DNA from 2 places in the Pseudomonas sp. F-14 TE3482 genome. Region 2 is predicted to be linked to the other one. Evidence: riboswitches for the same ligand, from Rfam matches in the RefSeq annotation. Region 2 holds a riboswitch; the other holds the start of a gene.
The links. Region 2 has a riboswitch for cobalamin ahead of cobW (cobalamin biosynthesis protein CobW). Riboswitches for the same ligand answer to the same signal wherever they lie in the genome.
Positions count from the first base shown of each region.

Region 1: another riboswitch for cobalamin. It lies ahead of cobO (cob(I)yrinic acid a,c-diamide adenosyltransferase); the one in region 2 lies ahead of cobW (cobalamin biosynthesis protein CobW).

Region 1 is NZ_JBRJII010000001.1:5,866,596-5,873,840, forward strand. Features, by position in the region: gene AB7M26_RS26590 (cobyric acid synthase) at 1-786, opposite strand, end outside; gene cobD (threonine-phosphate decarboxylase CobD) at 795-1,787, opposite strand; gene cbiB (adenosylcobinamide-phosphate synthase CbiB) at 1,780-2,688, opposite strand; gene bluB (5,6-dimethylbenzimidazole synthase) at 2,685-3,335, opposite strand; gene AB7M26_RS26610 (cobyrinate a,c-diamide synthase) at 3,332-4,714, opposite strand; gene cobO (cob(I)yrinic acid a,c-diamide adenosyltransferase) at 4,725-5,336, opposite strand; cobalamin riboswitch at 5,418-5,668, opposite strand; gene AB7M26_RS26620 (hypothetical protein) at 5,823-6,407, shown strand; gene AB7M26_RS26625 (PQQ-dependent sugar dehydrogenase) at 6,476-7,245, shown strand, end outside.
Region 2 is NZ_JBRJII010000001.1:4,150,947-4,158,191, forward strand. Features, by position in the region: gene cobM (precorrin-4 C(11)-methyltransferase) at 1-420, opposite strand, end outside; gene AB7M26_RS18845 (cobalamin biosynthesis protein) at 503-916, opposite strand; gene AB7M26_RS18850 (CbtA family protein) at 913-1,620, opposite strand; gene AB7M26_RS18855 (CbtB domain-containing protein) at 1,632-1,838, opposite strand; cobalamin riboswitch at 1,960-2,187, opposite strand; cobalamin riboswitch at 2,440-2,655, shown strand; gene cobW (cobalamin biosynthesis protein CobW) at 2,757-3,824, shown strand; gene cobN (cobaltochelatase subunit CobN) at 3,828-7,245, shown strand, end outside.

The DNA of each region.
Region 1 (7,245 bases), 1.7 Mb from region 2:
GATGCGCGGCAGTACCGGCACCACCACGTTGAGTACCTGATCGGCCTTGTCGGTCTGCCGCTGATCGAGACCATCCTCGGCCTCAAGATGCAGGTCCATCACATAAGGCAAAACGCCAATCACCGGTTTGCCAGTGCGCGCCTCCAGCCAATCGAGGCCTGGTTGCAGCAAGGCGATGTCGCCGCGAAACCGGTTGATGATGAAGCCTTTGACCCTTGCCTGTTCGCTGGGGGACAGCAGCTCCAGCGTACCGACCAAATGCGCGAAAACTCCACCGCGATTGATGTCGGCGATCAGCACCACCGGGCAGTCCACCGCCTCGGCAAAACCCATGTTGGCGATGTCGCCGGCCCGCAGGTTGATCTCTGCCGGCGAACCCGCCCCTTCGACCATCACCACCGGATACGCCGCACTCAACCGCTCATGGGAGGCCAGTACCGCTTGCATGGCGATGGCTTTGTAGTCGTGATAGGCGACAGCATTCATGGTGGTGACCGCGCGACCATGAATGATCACTTGGGCGCCGGTATCGCTATTGGGCTTGAGCAGCACCGGGTTCATGTCGGTGTGCGGTTCAAGGTTGGCGGCCTGGGCCTGCACCGCTTGAGCGCGACCAATCTCGCCACCGTCAGCGGTCACCGCGCTGTTGAGAGCCATGTTCTGCGGCTTGAACGGCACGACGCTGACACCCTGGCGCGCAACCCAGCGGCATAGCGCCGTCACCAGTGTGCTTTTACCGGCGTCCGATGTAGTGCCCTGCACCATCAAAGTCGCGCCCTGCACCATCAACGTAGTCATTGCGCTTCCTTAACGTAGGCTTCAAGCGCTTGCTCAAGACGCAGCCAATCCGCTTCATCGGCGGGCAAGCCAAACCTCAGGCTGCTGTTGTGGGTGAACAACCGCAGCAGAATGCCGCGCCGGGCCATGAATTCGTGCAGTGCTTCGGCGCACTCGATGATCAGCCATTGGAACAATGCGCAACCGCCCTGGGGTTTGAGACCGTACTGTTCAAGCAGCAACGCCAGACGCTCGCCGGCCTCGTCAGTACGAATGCGCTGTCGGGTGTGCCCGTCCGTATCCGTCAGGCACGCCTGGCCCAGCACTCGGGTCGGCCCACTGACCGCCCAGGGTCCGACCTGTTCGGCCAGTAGCTTGAGCAACTTGCGCTCGGCCAGCACAAACCCCAGTCGCACACCGGCCAGGCCGAAGAATTTGCCGAAGGAGCGCAGCACGATCAAACCGATCTGATTGGCAAACGGCGCCAGGCTCAAATGCGGGGTGTTGTCCATGAACGCCTCGTCCACCACCAGCCAGCCACCGCGCTGGGCCAGCCGAGAATGCCAATCCAGCAGACGAGCCGGCGTCAGGCTCAACCCTGTGGGATTGTTCGGGTTGACCACCACCAGCACATCGAGGCTGTCGAGAAAGAAATCGACTTCCGACTCCAGCACTTCACGCACGATGTACCCGTTGCGACGCCAGGCTTGGGCGTGTTCGGCGTAACACGGCGACAGCACGCCGACCTTGCCGGCCCGGCGCAACCGCGGCAGCAACTGGATCGCCATTTGCGACCCGGCCACCGGCAACACCTGAGCCGCACCGTAATAGTCGCAGGCAGCCTGCTCCAGACCGTCATCGGTTTCTGGCAACCGCGCCCAGGCCCGCAGCGGGATGTCCGGAACCGGGAATGGCCAAGGCGCCAGGCCACTGGACAGGTCGAGCCAATCGGCTTCGGCAATGCCGTATTCAAGCGCCGCATTGCGCAAGCGGCCACCGTGTTCAAGCATAGAATTCAGCCCCCACGCAGAGAATCAGCAGCCATAACCATACCCCGCGCTGGACCAATTGCCAGCCACGGTCGATGGAATCGGCATCCGCCGGCACCCCTTCGCCCAATTGCGGACGCTGATGCAGTTCACCGTGATAAATCGCCGCCCCGCCCAACTCGACACCCAGCGCGCCAGCACCGGCCGCCATCACCGGCCCGGCATTCGGGCTGTCCCAGGTTGGGCCCTGGATACGCCAGCACTTCAGCGCCAGTCGGGTTTTACCCAGCAGCGCGTAGGTCAACGCCACCAGGCGTGCAGGAATGTAGTTCAGAACATCATCGATCTTCGCCGCAGCCCAACCGAAACGTTCGAAGCGATCGTTGCGATAACCCCACATCGCATCAAGCGTGTTGCTCAGGCGATAGAGCACCACGCCGGGCGCACCCGCCACGGCAAACCAGAACAGCGCGGCGAACACCGCATCGCTGCCGTTCTCCAGCACCGACTCGGTGGCGGCGCGGGCGACTTCGGTTTCATCCAGTTCGCTGGTCTGACGGCTGACCAGATAACCCACACGTTTGCGCGCCTCGATCAGATCATCGCTGCGCAGGGCCTTGGCCACCGGCTCGACGTGCTCGCCGAGACTGCGCATGCCGAGGGCACAATAGAGCAAGAGAATCTCGACAATCCAGCCAACGTAAGGCGCCCAGGAAAGTGCGGTGGCCAACAAGGTCAGCGGCACGACCGCCATCACCCAGGCCGTAACGCCGTGACTGCGCCAGCCGCGGCCACCGGAGTTGAAACGTTGCTCGATGCGATCGGCAAAACGACCGAACGCCACCAGCGGATGCCAGCGTTTGGGCTCACCCAGCAGCGCATCCAGCGCGACCGCGGCGACACTCAACAACGCCACACTCATTGACTCACTCCCCAATAATTTTCATACAGCAATTCGCTGAGTGGACGCGCCTGCGCCCAACCTTCGAGTACCAACATCGGCGCCGGGTAGAATTCCTTGACCGGCCCCAGACAAAGAACGGCCAAAGGCTTGGCCCCGGTCGGTAAACCCAGCAAGTCCGCCAGCGCTTGTGGCTCGAACAATGACACCCAGCCCATGCCAAGGCCTTCGGCGCGGGATGCGAGCCAAAGGTTCTGGATGGCGCAGGACAGCGAGGCCATGTCCATTTCCGGCAATGTACGACGGCCGAAGATATGCCGCTCACGATCGTCCATCAGCGCGGCGACCAGCACCTCGGCGCAGTCGTTGATGCCTTCGACCTTGAGCTTCATGAATTCGTCGGAGCGCTCGCCGAGGGCTTCGGCGGTGCGGATGCGTTCTTCTTCCACCAACTGCTGAATCTTGCCGCGCAGTACCCGGTCGCTGATGCGGATGAAACGCCAGGGCTGCATCAGGCCGACACTCGGCGCTTGGTGCGCGGCTTCGAGCAGACGTCTCAGTAACTCGGGTTCGACCGTGCCGCCGCTGAAGTGCCGCATGTCGCGGCGCTCGGCGATGGCTCGGTAAACGGCTGCGCGTTCGGCTTCGGAAAATGTGTTGTCGGTCATGGCCTCTTCGCGAGCAAGCCCGCTCCCACATTTGAATTGCATCCCCCTGTGGGAGCGGGCTTGCTCGCGAAGGCGTCCTCAAGGTCAGGCACAAACAGCGCTGCAATCGCCGATGGATTGGACGGAAAATAAAAATGTACATAAGAGGCCGTCATCCGCCCCTCACGATAAACCGCCTCCGCCCCTCGTCCGCCATTGGGGCTCAAACCTCGAGCAATCGGCTCAAGCCCGGTGCTGGTCAGCGAGTGGTGATAGGTGTGCCCACGCAGCAAACCTTCCGGCAATTCGACCGCCTGCAAGGCCAACGCGGCAAGACGCTTCTGCATCACCGCATCACCGGCCAGCAAGCCAACCAGTTCAGCGCGAGTGCCCTCGACATCGGTCAAGGAATCCAGCAGATACAGCATGCCGCCACACTCGGCCAGCAACGGTTTGCCCGCCGCGTGGTGAGCGCGGATCGCGGTCAGCATCGGCGTGTTTTGCGACAACGCTACATGGTGCAATTCAGGGTAACCGCCCGGCAGATAGAGGCTGTCTGCCTCAGGTAATTCGCTGTCGCGGATCGGCGAAAAGAAAGTCAATTCGGCGCCCATGGCCCGCAGCAGATCCAGGCTCGCGCCGTAGGTAAACGCGAAAGCTTCATCCCGGGCCACGGCAATCCGCACACCGGCCAGCAACGGTTCGGCTGCGATCATTTCAGGCGCGGCGAATTCCACGGCTGGCGGCAGCGCCACATCGCAACTGCTGGCTAATGAGTCGGCCGCCGCATCGAGACGCAGGTCGAGATCATTCAATTCACTGGCCTGAACCAGGCCGAGATGCCGACTTGGCAATTCGATGCCGGTCTCCCGGGACAACGCTCCGTACCAGCGCAAACCTTCAGTCAGGCTGCCTTCGAGCAATTGCGCATGGCGCACGGTGCCGACCCGATTGGCCAGCACACCGGCAAACGGCAAATCCGGCTGATAACGCGCAAGGCCCAGGGCCAGCGCGCCAAACGTCTGCGCCATCGCGGTGCCGTCGATCACGCCGAGCACCGGCACACCGAAGTGCCGCGCCAGATCGGCGCTGGATGGCGTACCGTCGAATAGCCCCATGACGCCTTCGATGAGGATCAGATCGGCTTCGCCAGCGGCTTCCCACAACAGCCGTCGACTTTCTTGCTCGCCGACCATCCACATGTCGAGTTGATAAACCGGTGCGCCGCTGGCGCGCTCGAGAATCATCGGGTCGAGAAAATCCGGGCCGCATTTGAACACGCGAACCTTGCGCCCCTGATTGCGATGCAAACGGGCGAGCGCGGCGGTGACAGTGGTCTTGCCCTGGCCGGAGGCCGGCGCGGCGATCAGTACCGCCGGGCATTGACGATGGCTATTCATAAAGTGCAGTTCACAACTCGACGCCTTTTTGCGCTTTGATTCCGGCCTGGAAGGCGTGCTTGATCATGCCCATTTCAGTGACAGTGTCGGCCAGTTCGATCATCTCGGGCTTGGCGCCGCGACCGGTGACCACCACGTGCTGCATCGGCGGACGGGCCTGCAAGTCGCTGAGCACCTGATCGAGATCGAGGTAGCCGTGCTTGAGGGCGATGTTCAATTCATCTAACACCACGAGGCCAATGGCCGGATCACGCAGCAATTCGCGGGACACTGCCCAGGCGGCTTCGGCGGCGGCGATGTCGCGCTGACGGTCCTGGGTTTCCCAGGTAAAGCCCTCGCCCATCACATGAAAACGCACTTGCTCCGGGAAGCGTCGGAAGAACAGCTCCTCGCCAGTGCTGGTGCGCCCCTTGATGAACTGCACCACGCCGCACTGCATGCCGTGGCCCATGGACCGCGCGAGCATGCCGAACGCCGAACTGCTTTTGCCTTTGCCGTTACCGGAAAGCACCAGCAGCAAACCGCATTCATTCGGCGAGTTGGCGATGCGTTCGTCGATCACCGCTTTTTTTCGCAGCATGCGCGCCAGATGGCGTTCGTCACGATCGGGAGTATCAGTCATGGGGGAGCTCTCCGTTGGGGCTGGATAACGGCGGGCAGGCACAAGAATAGACGGCAAGAAGCCTGGCATCGCCCACCGTGATGCCGTTGGATGAATCAGGCCGGTCTCCGGGCTCATGAGCGGCTTGCGCCTGACTGCGCGCCTTCCCATGTCGACAGTCGACACAGTGGCTAGGGCCTGATGACAGGCCCTCGCGCAGCTTTTACTCATTTACCGTTGCGGGGGCAGCGCCGGGATCGTGATCATTCTTCGCTGGAAGAAATTCACTCACCGGCTTCCCTGTTTCACTCTGTCGACCAAGGTCACAGAGCACCTGAAACAAGCCGCGAAGGTTAGAGGGTTGGGGATGGAGCGTCAATTAAAGCCGGGACACCGCTGAGCGAATAACTGCCGTCGATCAATTAACTGACGCCAATCTTGTGCCACACTGCCAGCAGTGATATCAAAGAGCCACAACCTGACAACACAATAACAAGGGTGAGCCACATGCAAGGCATGATCATCAGCAATCCGAAGCTGGAATTCCTGCGGCCGGTACTGGAACGCTGGTTTGACTGTATCGACCGCTACAACACCGTGCGCGGCGATAACGATACACCTTACTGGTACGACGAAAACGCCAACCTCGGTCTGCTCTGCGCCGCGGCCTGGATGGCAGAAATGGTCACGCTGGCACAGACGTCGACCCGCAAACAGATCGAAGAAGGCGAACGCAACGCCCGCGCCGATCTGTTTATCGCCAGCAGCGAAGAGCGCGCGTATCTCCAGGCCACCCAGCGCTGGCCACGGGTCAATAGCCTGAACCTGACTCAGGCATTGGCGGACATCACCAGTGACGCGAAGCGAATCAGCTACGCCAGCGATCTGAAACTCGGCTGTCTGTTTGTCGCGCCACAAAAAGCCCAACACAGCGCCACCCCGGAAGAACTCCAGGACATGGTCGACGACCTGCAAAAGGAACATACCTGCGCCGTGGCCTGGTATTTCCCTTACGCCTACCGCAAGTTGCGCAATGAAGCCGGCAACTACCATCCAGGCATCGCTGTTCTGCTCAAGGAAGCCCGCGGCTGACCGGTTGAACCATCGAACGTCTACGCTTCTCTATGATTACGTCAATGCATTCATAGGGAAGATCAGTAATGCGCAAACCCCAGCTCGTTTTCATCATCGCGCTCGCCGGAGGGCTCGCCGCCTGTGGTGAAACCTCCAGCCTGCAAGTCTCGGATGGCACAGGCCCCTCGCCCAAGCTGCCAGAACCGAATAAAACCCTGATCCCGACGGTGAACATCGCCCCGGCGATCGGCTGGCCTGAAGGCAAGAAACCTGTCGCCGCGACCGGGACTCAAGTGGTGGCGTTTGCCGAAGGCCTCGATCATCCGCGCTGGCTCTACGTATTACCAAACGGCGATGTGCTGGTGGCCGAAACCAATGCACCGCCTAAACCCGATGATGGTCAAGGCATTCGCGGCTGGGTCATGGGCAAAGTCATGGGCCGTGCCGGTGCTGGCGTCCCCAGCCCGAACCGCATCACCCTGTTGCGGGACAAGGACCACGATGGCGTTGCCGAAACCCGCACGGTATTCCTGGAAAACCTCAATTCGCCCTTCGGCATGACCCTGGTCGGCAATGACCTGTACGTCGCCGACACTGATCGCCTGCTGCGTTTCCACTATGAAAACGGTGAGACGGCGATCAAGTCGCAGCCCATCAAGGTGGTCGACCTGCCGGGCGGCACGCTGAATCATCACTGGACCAAAAACGTCATCGCCAGCAAGGATGGCAGCAAGCTGTACGTCACCGTGGGCTCGAACAGCAACGTCGGCGAAAACGGCATGGATCAGGAGGAAGGTCGCGCGGCGATCTGGGAAGTGGAACGCGCCACCGGCAACCATCGGATCTTCGCCTCGGG
Region 2 (7,245 bases):
CTTGTCGGCGTAGCGGGTCAGAATCACGCTTTGTGACACGTCCGGCAGGGTCAGTTCAGCACCCAAAAGCGCCGCGCAGGCGGCGGTGGCGGTGACGCCGGGAATGATTTCGAAAGGGATGTCGAGTTCACGCAGGTAGCGAATCTGCTCGCCAATCGCCCCGTACAGGCTCGGATCGCCGGAGTGCACCCGGGCTACGTCCTGGCCGTTGGCATGGGCGGTCTTGATCAGCTCGATGATCTGTTCCAGGTGCAATTCGGCGCTGTTGACCACCTGTTCGGCGCGGTGGCCGTCCAGTACAGCGGCGGGCACCAGGGAGCCTGCATAGATGATGACCGGGCAGCTACGAATCAGCCGCTGGCCTTTGACGGTGATCAGTTCCGGGTCGCCGGGGCCTGCGCCAATGAAGTAGACGGTCATCGTCGTTTCCTGTCAGAAAAAGGGTATGGGCACGCTTCAGATGAAGATTGCTCATGATCGAAGGCGGGGATTATCGGGGATTTTACGCGGCGCTGGCCAATGCGAGGGTGGCCTGGGCGTATTTTTGTCGTGGAATCAGCAGCTTTGCCGGTGCTTGAGCCAATTGTTCGGCCAGTGCCAGCGCGGCACTTTCCGCTACGCCGTAACAGCCGGTGCGTTCGAACGCGATGTCCGAGTGGTGGCTGAGTTGCGGTTCATAACCGGCCAATTGTTCGCTGCTGAAATACATCAACGGCAATGCCAGCTGTTCGGCCAGTTCGATCAGGGCGGGTTCTTCGCGCTTCAGGTCAATGCTGGCCAAGGCCTTGATCTCACGGAGCTCGATTTGATGGGCCTGTAACGCTTGATCAAGCAGCGCCCGCAGCGTGCTGACGGGGCAGCCGCGCTGGCAGCCCAGGCCGACCACCAGGGTCGGCGCTGCGCTGACGTCAGTCATGCGGAGTATTGGCCATCGCTTTTGCGGCGGAACAACCAGGCGCTGATCAGGCCCAGGGCCAGCCAGAACGCCATGTTGGTCAGCTGCGAAGCGATTTTGAACTGCGCTTCCAGGGCTTGCGGCGCGAGCATCGAATGGACTTCCGGTTGAGGCGCGCCAATCACATGAGGCACGGCCAGGATCGCCACACCAAGGATCTTCATCAGCCAGTGGCGGCTGAATGCGATCAGCGCGATGCCGACTGCTGTGGACGCGGCGGTGCCAATCCACCAAATCTGCCGTTGCGCCAGATCCGCCGCGGCAGTGCCCGGCAGCTCAGGTGGCAGGCCGAGGGTGGGCGCCAGCACGAACGTCGCGTAACCGGCCAGACCCCAGAGCAGGCCCTGAGAGGTACGGCGTGGAGCGCGCAAGGTGTAGAGGCCCGCGAGCATCAGGGCGAAACCCACCGCCACCACCAGATTGCCGCCGGTGGTCGACAGCACGCGCTGCCAGCCGTCTTCCGGCTCCCAGGCTTCGGCATCGTGGGTGTGAGCGGTGACAGCTCCCGCGGCGTGCTCGTGGATTTCAACCGCGGCCGGCTCGGATTTTTCGTAGGTCTCGGCCTGCAGAATCAGCGGAGCCACCCAGAAGCTTTGCAGCAGGGTCAGCAGCAGGGCGGCCAGCAGCCCGGTGAAACCTGCGGTTTGCGCAATACGCTTGATCATGTCAGCAGGTCTCAATGGCACGGGAATGCGGCGCTGTGACGGGTATCGTGCGCGGCGTTGTGTACCGCTTCGATGTGCGAGAAACCGGCGAAATACACAAGGCTGGCGCCAAGAATCGACGCACAAAAAGCGGCGGTCAGGCGTTGGCTCAGGGTAGTGGTGGTGCTGATCGTGCTCTTTTTATCGGTGTTGCTGGCGGTGCTGCTGATGATCGACATGGCGCTTCCCTCTGGTCTGTCAGCGGGTGAATAGAGCGCATGAAAACCTCCGTACGCCGGGGCAGGCAGAGATTTCGAACAGCGCCCGCCCACCGCGGGTTTGTTATTCAGTGAACGTAAAAGTCACTTTGTGTTGCGGGCCGGTCTCCGGGCTCGCGAGGGGCAGGGCTTGTGCCCAAACCTGCAAGCATCACCTTCCCATGCCGTATGACGGGCACAGTGGATTTGACGCTTCACTCGCTTACCGTTGCGGGGGCAGCACCGGACTGACATGGCTTTAGAGTAAAGCACATGATTCACCGGTTTCCCGTTTCACCCTGTGAAGGGCACCCGTAACAAGGCGTGTAGGAGAGCATGGGCGGGGGTTGGGCGTCAATTGGCAAGGGTTCTCAACTGACACCAAATACCTGTGGCGAGGGAGCTTGCTCCCGCTCGGCTGCGAAGCAGTCGTAAAACCATGCACTGCATATCTACAGGCAGACCGCATGTATCTGATTGTGACCGCTTCGCGCTCGAACGGGAGCAAGCTCCCTCGCCACAGGCAAACCCCCACAGGTGATCACATTCTCCTATAGGACATTGACCCGCCCCCACACGATGCGTAGCCTTGCGCTTTCGAGGTTCTTCGGCGTCTGCCGAAGCTAAGAAGGGAACGCGGTCGATGCCGCGGCTGCCCCCGCAACTGTGAACGGTGATGTTCGCTGCCACGCCACTGCAAGCCCTGATCCATCAGGTTCGCGGGAAGGCGCAGCGAATGCCAGGCTGACTCGCCCGGCACACCGTCAGCCAGGAGACCTGCCTCGATACAGATTCTCACTACAACCGGGCGGGGTGATCCGGTGGCGGAACTCTTGCGCGCGTGCATCCGCCGCTGCGATTGTCGTCCCGTATGCCCGCCACCTTGCCAAAGGGCATCCGATGAAAACACTGGCCAAACTCCCTGTCACCATCGTTACCGGCTTCCTCGGCTCGGGCAAAACCACCTTGCTGCGCCACATGCTCGACAACGCCCAGGGCCGTCGCATCGCGGTGATCGTCAACGAGTTCGGCGAGCTGGGCATCGACGGCGAAATCCTTAAGCAGTGCTCGATCGGTTGTACCGAAGAAGAAGCCAACGGCCGCGTCTACGAACTGGCCAACGGCTGCCTGTGCTGCACGGTTCAGGAAGAATTCTTCCCGGTGATGCGCGAACTGGTCGCTCGTCGCGGCGACCTCGACCACATTCTGATCGAAACTTCGGGTCTGGCCCTGCCAAAACCTTTGGTTCAAGCCTTCCAGTGGCCAGAAATCCGCAGCGCCTGCACCGTTGACGCGGTGATCACCGTGGTCGACAGCCCGGCCGTCGCTGCTGGCACCTTCGCTGCGTTCCCGGATCAAGTGGATGCCCAGCGCAAACTCGACCCGAACCTGGACCACGAATCGCCGCTGCATGAGCTGTTCGCCGACCAACTGGCCAGCGCCGATCTGGTGATCCTCAACAAGGCCGACCTGATCAGCGCCGCAGACCTGGCCCGCGTGCGCCTGGAAGTCGCCGAAGAACTGCCGCCAGCGGTGAAAGTCATCGAGGCCAGCAGCGGTCGTCTGCCACTGGACGTGCTGATCGGCCTCGGTGCCGGCTCCGAAGAACACATCGACAGCCGCCACAGCCATCACGATCATCACCATGAAGGCGAAGACGATCACGATCATGACCATGACGCGTTCGATTCCATCTCCATCGAGCTGCCACAAGCCGACGAAAGCCTGCTGATGGACGCGCTGACGCAACTGGTGGTCCAGCACGGCATCCTGCGGGTCAAAGGTTTCGCGGCGGTACCGAACAAGTCGATGCGCCTGCTGATCCAGGGTGTGGGCACGCGTTTCGACAAGCACTTCGACCGTCAGTGGGGCGCTGAAGAAGCGCGCACCACCCGTCTGGTGTTGATCGGTCAGGATCTGGACGCCACTGCACTCGAAGCGCAATTGCGCGCTGCGCTCAGCGTTTAAACCATGCACCTGCTCAGGACTCAGCCCGGCGGTTTCGTGTCGGATGACAACATTGCCGACCTTGGACAAACCCCCGCCGAGCTGGTGATCCTGTGCAGCGGCGATTCCAGCCTGGCATTGCTAGCCGAAGCGGCGCAGCAGTTGCCCGACGATTACCCGAGCCTGCGCCTGGCCAATCCGATGCAGGTGCAGAATCACGCCTCGGTCGATCTCTACGTCGACGAAGTGCTGCGCCACGCCAAGGTGATTCTGATCTCGCTGCACGGCGGCATCGCCTATTGGCGTTACGGCATTGAGCGGCTTGTGGAATTGTCCGAGCGCGGTGTGCAGCTGATTCTGGTGCCGGGGGACGATCGCCCGGACCCGGAACTCAGTGACCTGAGCACCGTAACCGCGCAAGACCGCGACCGGCTCTGGCACTTCCTGCGTCAGGGCGGCATGGCCAACGCACTCGACCTGTTTCGCTGCCTCGCCAATCGCTGGCTGGATCGCGACTACTCATGGTCCGAGCCGCAAACCCTGCCACGCACGGCGATTTACCATCCGCACAAAAGCCCCGCTGAGCTGAGCGATTGGCAAGCCGACTGGCAAGCTGGTCAGCCGGTGGCGGCGGTGCTGTTTTACCGCTCGCATTTGCAGGCGGCGAACACCGGTTTCATCGATATTTTCTGCCAGCGTCTGCAGGCAGCGGGGTTGAACCCGTTACCGATTGCACTGGCCAGTTTGAAAGAGCCCGGCTGCCTGACGGTGGTTGAGGACATGCTGGATGAAGTCGAGGCGGGGGTGATTCTCAACACCACCGGTTTCGCCCAGTCCAGCCCCGAAGCGCCGCACCTGCGGCCGTTTCGCCGCAACATTCCAGTGATTCAAGCGATCTGCGCCCAGGACAATGAACCCGGTTGGCGCGCCAGCGAACAAGGCCTCGGTCCCCGCGACCTGGCGATGCACATCGCACTGCCGGAGCTGGACGGGCGGATCATCAGCCGGCCGATCAGTTTCAAGGACCTGGCCTGGCGCAGCGAGCGCAGTCAGTCAGACGTGGTCTGCTACCGGCCGCAACCTGAGCGCATGGATTTTGTCGCCGAACTGGCCCGGCGCTGGATCGATCTGGCGCGGGTGCCCAACGGCGAAAAACGCATCGCCCTGATCCTCGCCAACTACCCGACTCGCGATGGGCGTATCGGCAACGGCGTCGGCCTCGATACTCCGGCTGCGGCGTTGAACATCCTCCGAGCGCTGCACGCTGAAGGTTATCCGCTGCCGGCTGAATTGCCAGGCACCGGCACCGCGCTGATCCAGCAATTGCTCGGCGGCGTCAGCAACGACCTCGACACCCTCGATCAGCGTCCCTGTCATCAAAGCCTCGCGCTGGACGACTACAACCTGATGTTCAACGCGCTGCCCGAGGCCAATCGTCAGGCGGTGCTGGAGCGTTGGGGCTCGGCCGAAAACGATCCGATGTTCCGTGGCGGGCGAATGATGATTGCTGGTCTGCGCTTCGGCCTGACCTTTGTTGGCATTCAACCGGCCCGGGGTTATCAGGTTGACCCGAGCGCGGTCTATCACGACCCCGACCTGGTGCCGCCTCACGGTTATCTGGCGTTCTACTTCTGGTTGCGCAACACCTACGGCGCTCACGGCGTGATCCATGTGGGCAAGCACGGCAACCTCGAATGGCTGCCGGGCAAAGGCGTCGGGCTGTCGGAAAACTGCTGGCCGGACGCCTTGCTCGGGCCGCTGCCGAACATCTATCCGTTTATCGTCAATGACCCGGGCGAGGGCGCCCAGGCCAAACGCCGTACGCAGGCTGTGATCATCGATCACCTGATGCCGCCGCTGACCCGCGCCGAAACCTACGGTCCGCTGCGCAATCTCGAATTGTTGGCCGACGAATATTACGAAGCGCAATTGCTCGATCCGCGCCGCGCCCGGGAACTGCAGCGCGACATTCTGCAATTGGTGCGCGACACGCACATCGACCGTGAACTGCAACTGGACGAGAAACTCGACAGCGATGCCGATGCGGCGATCTGGTTACCGCGCCTGGACACGTACCTGTGCGACTTGAAGGAGTCGCAGATCCGCGATGGTCTGCACGTGTTTGGCGAGTCGCCAGTGGGGCGGTTGCGCATCGACACCTTATTGGCCTTGCTGCGGATTCCGCGCGGCGATGGCCGTGGGGCGCAATCGAGTTTGTTGCGGGCGCTGGCCAAGGCGTTTGCGTTGGGCTTCGATCCGCTGGATTGCGTTTTGGCCGAGCCCTGGAGCGGCCCTCGACCGGAGGCATTGCTGTCGGTCAGCGATGAACTGTGGCGTACGGCGGGGGATACCCGTGAACGTCTGGAGTTGTTCGCCGCGCAGGTGATTGAACAGACTTTGAGTCCCGAGGCCGAGCTACTGAACCATCCTCAAGCCATGCCCGGCCCCGGTGGGAGCGAGCCACTGTGGCGAGGGAGCTTGCTCCCGTTGGGTCGCGAAGCGGCCCCAAAAAATGGGACTGCTGCGCAGTCCAACGGGAGCAAGCTCCCTCGCCACAAAGGCCCGTTCCCACAGGAGGGTGATTGGTCGGAAGTGAGTGCGATCATCAACAGCCTGCGCGAAGTCGTTGCCCCGCGTCTGGACGCCTGCGGCCCAGCGGAAATGCGCGGCCTGCTGGATGCCCTCAGTGGTCGATTCGTCCCGGCCGGGCCTAGCGGCGCGCCGAGTCGCGGCCGTCTGGACGTGCTGCCTACCGGGCGCAATTTCTATTCGGTGGATGTGCGCAACCTGCCGACCACCACCGCGTGGCGCATCGGTTTCCAGTCCGCGAACCTGATTCTTGAGCGGCACTTGCAGGACCACGGCGATCACCTGCGTCAGCTCGGTCTGTCGGTTTGGGGCACCGCGACCATGCGCACCGGCGGCGATGACATCGCCCAGGCCATGGCGCTGATGGGCGTGCGTCCGGTCTGGGCGACTGGCAGCCAGCGGGTCGACGATTTCGAGATTCTGCCGTTGAGTTTGCTGGACCGTCCACGGGTGGACGTGACCTTGCGCGTCTCCGGATTTTTCCGCGATGCCTTTGCCAACCTGATCCGGCTGTTCGACGCCGCCGTGCAAGCGGTCGCCGCACTGGATGAGCCGGACGATCTCAACCCGTTGGCGGCCAAGGTCCGCGCCGAGCGGCAAGCGTTGCTGGAGTCCGGTCTGGATGAAGACGCTGCGCGGCGGCAAGCCGGCTGGCGCATCTTCGGGGCCAAACCGGGTGCTTACGGAGCAGGCGTGCAGGGCGCCATCGACGGTCGTTTGTGGCAAAGCCGTGAAGATTTGGCCCAGGTTTACCTGAACTGGGGCGGCTACGCTTACGGCGGCTCTGACGAAGGCACCGTCGCCCGCGAACAGTTCGCCCAGCGTTTGAGCCAGGTGCAGGCGGTGCTGCAAA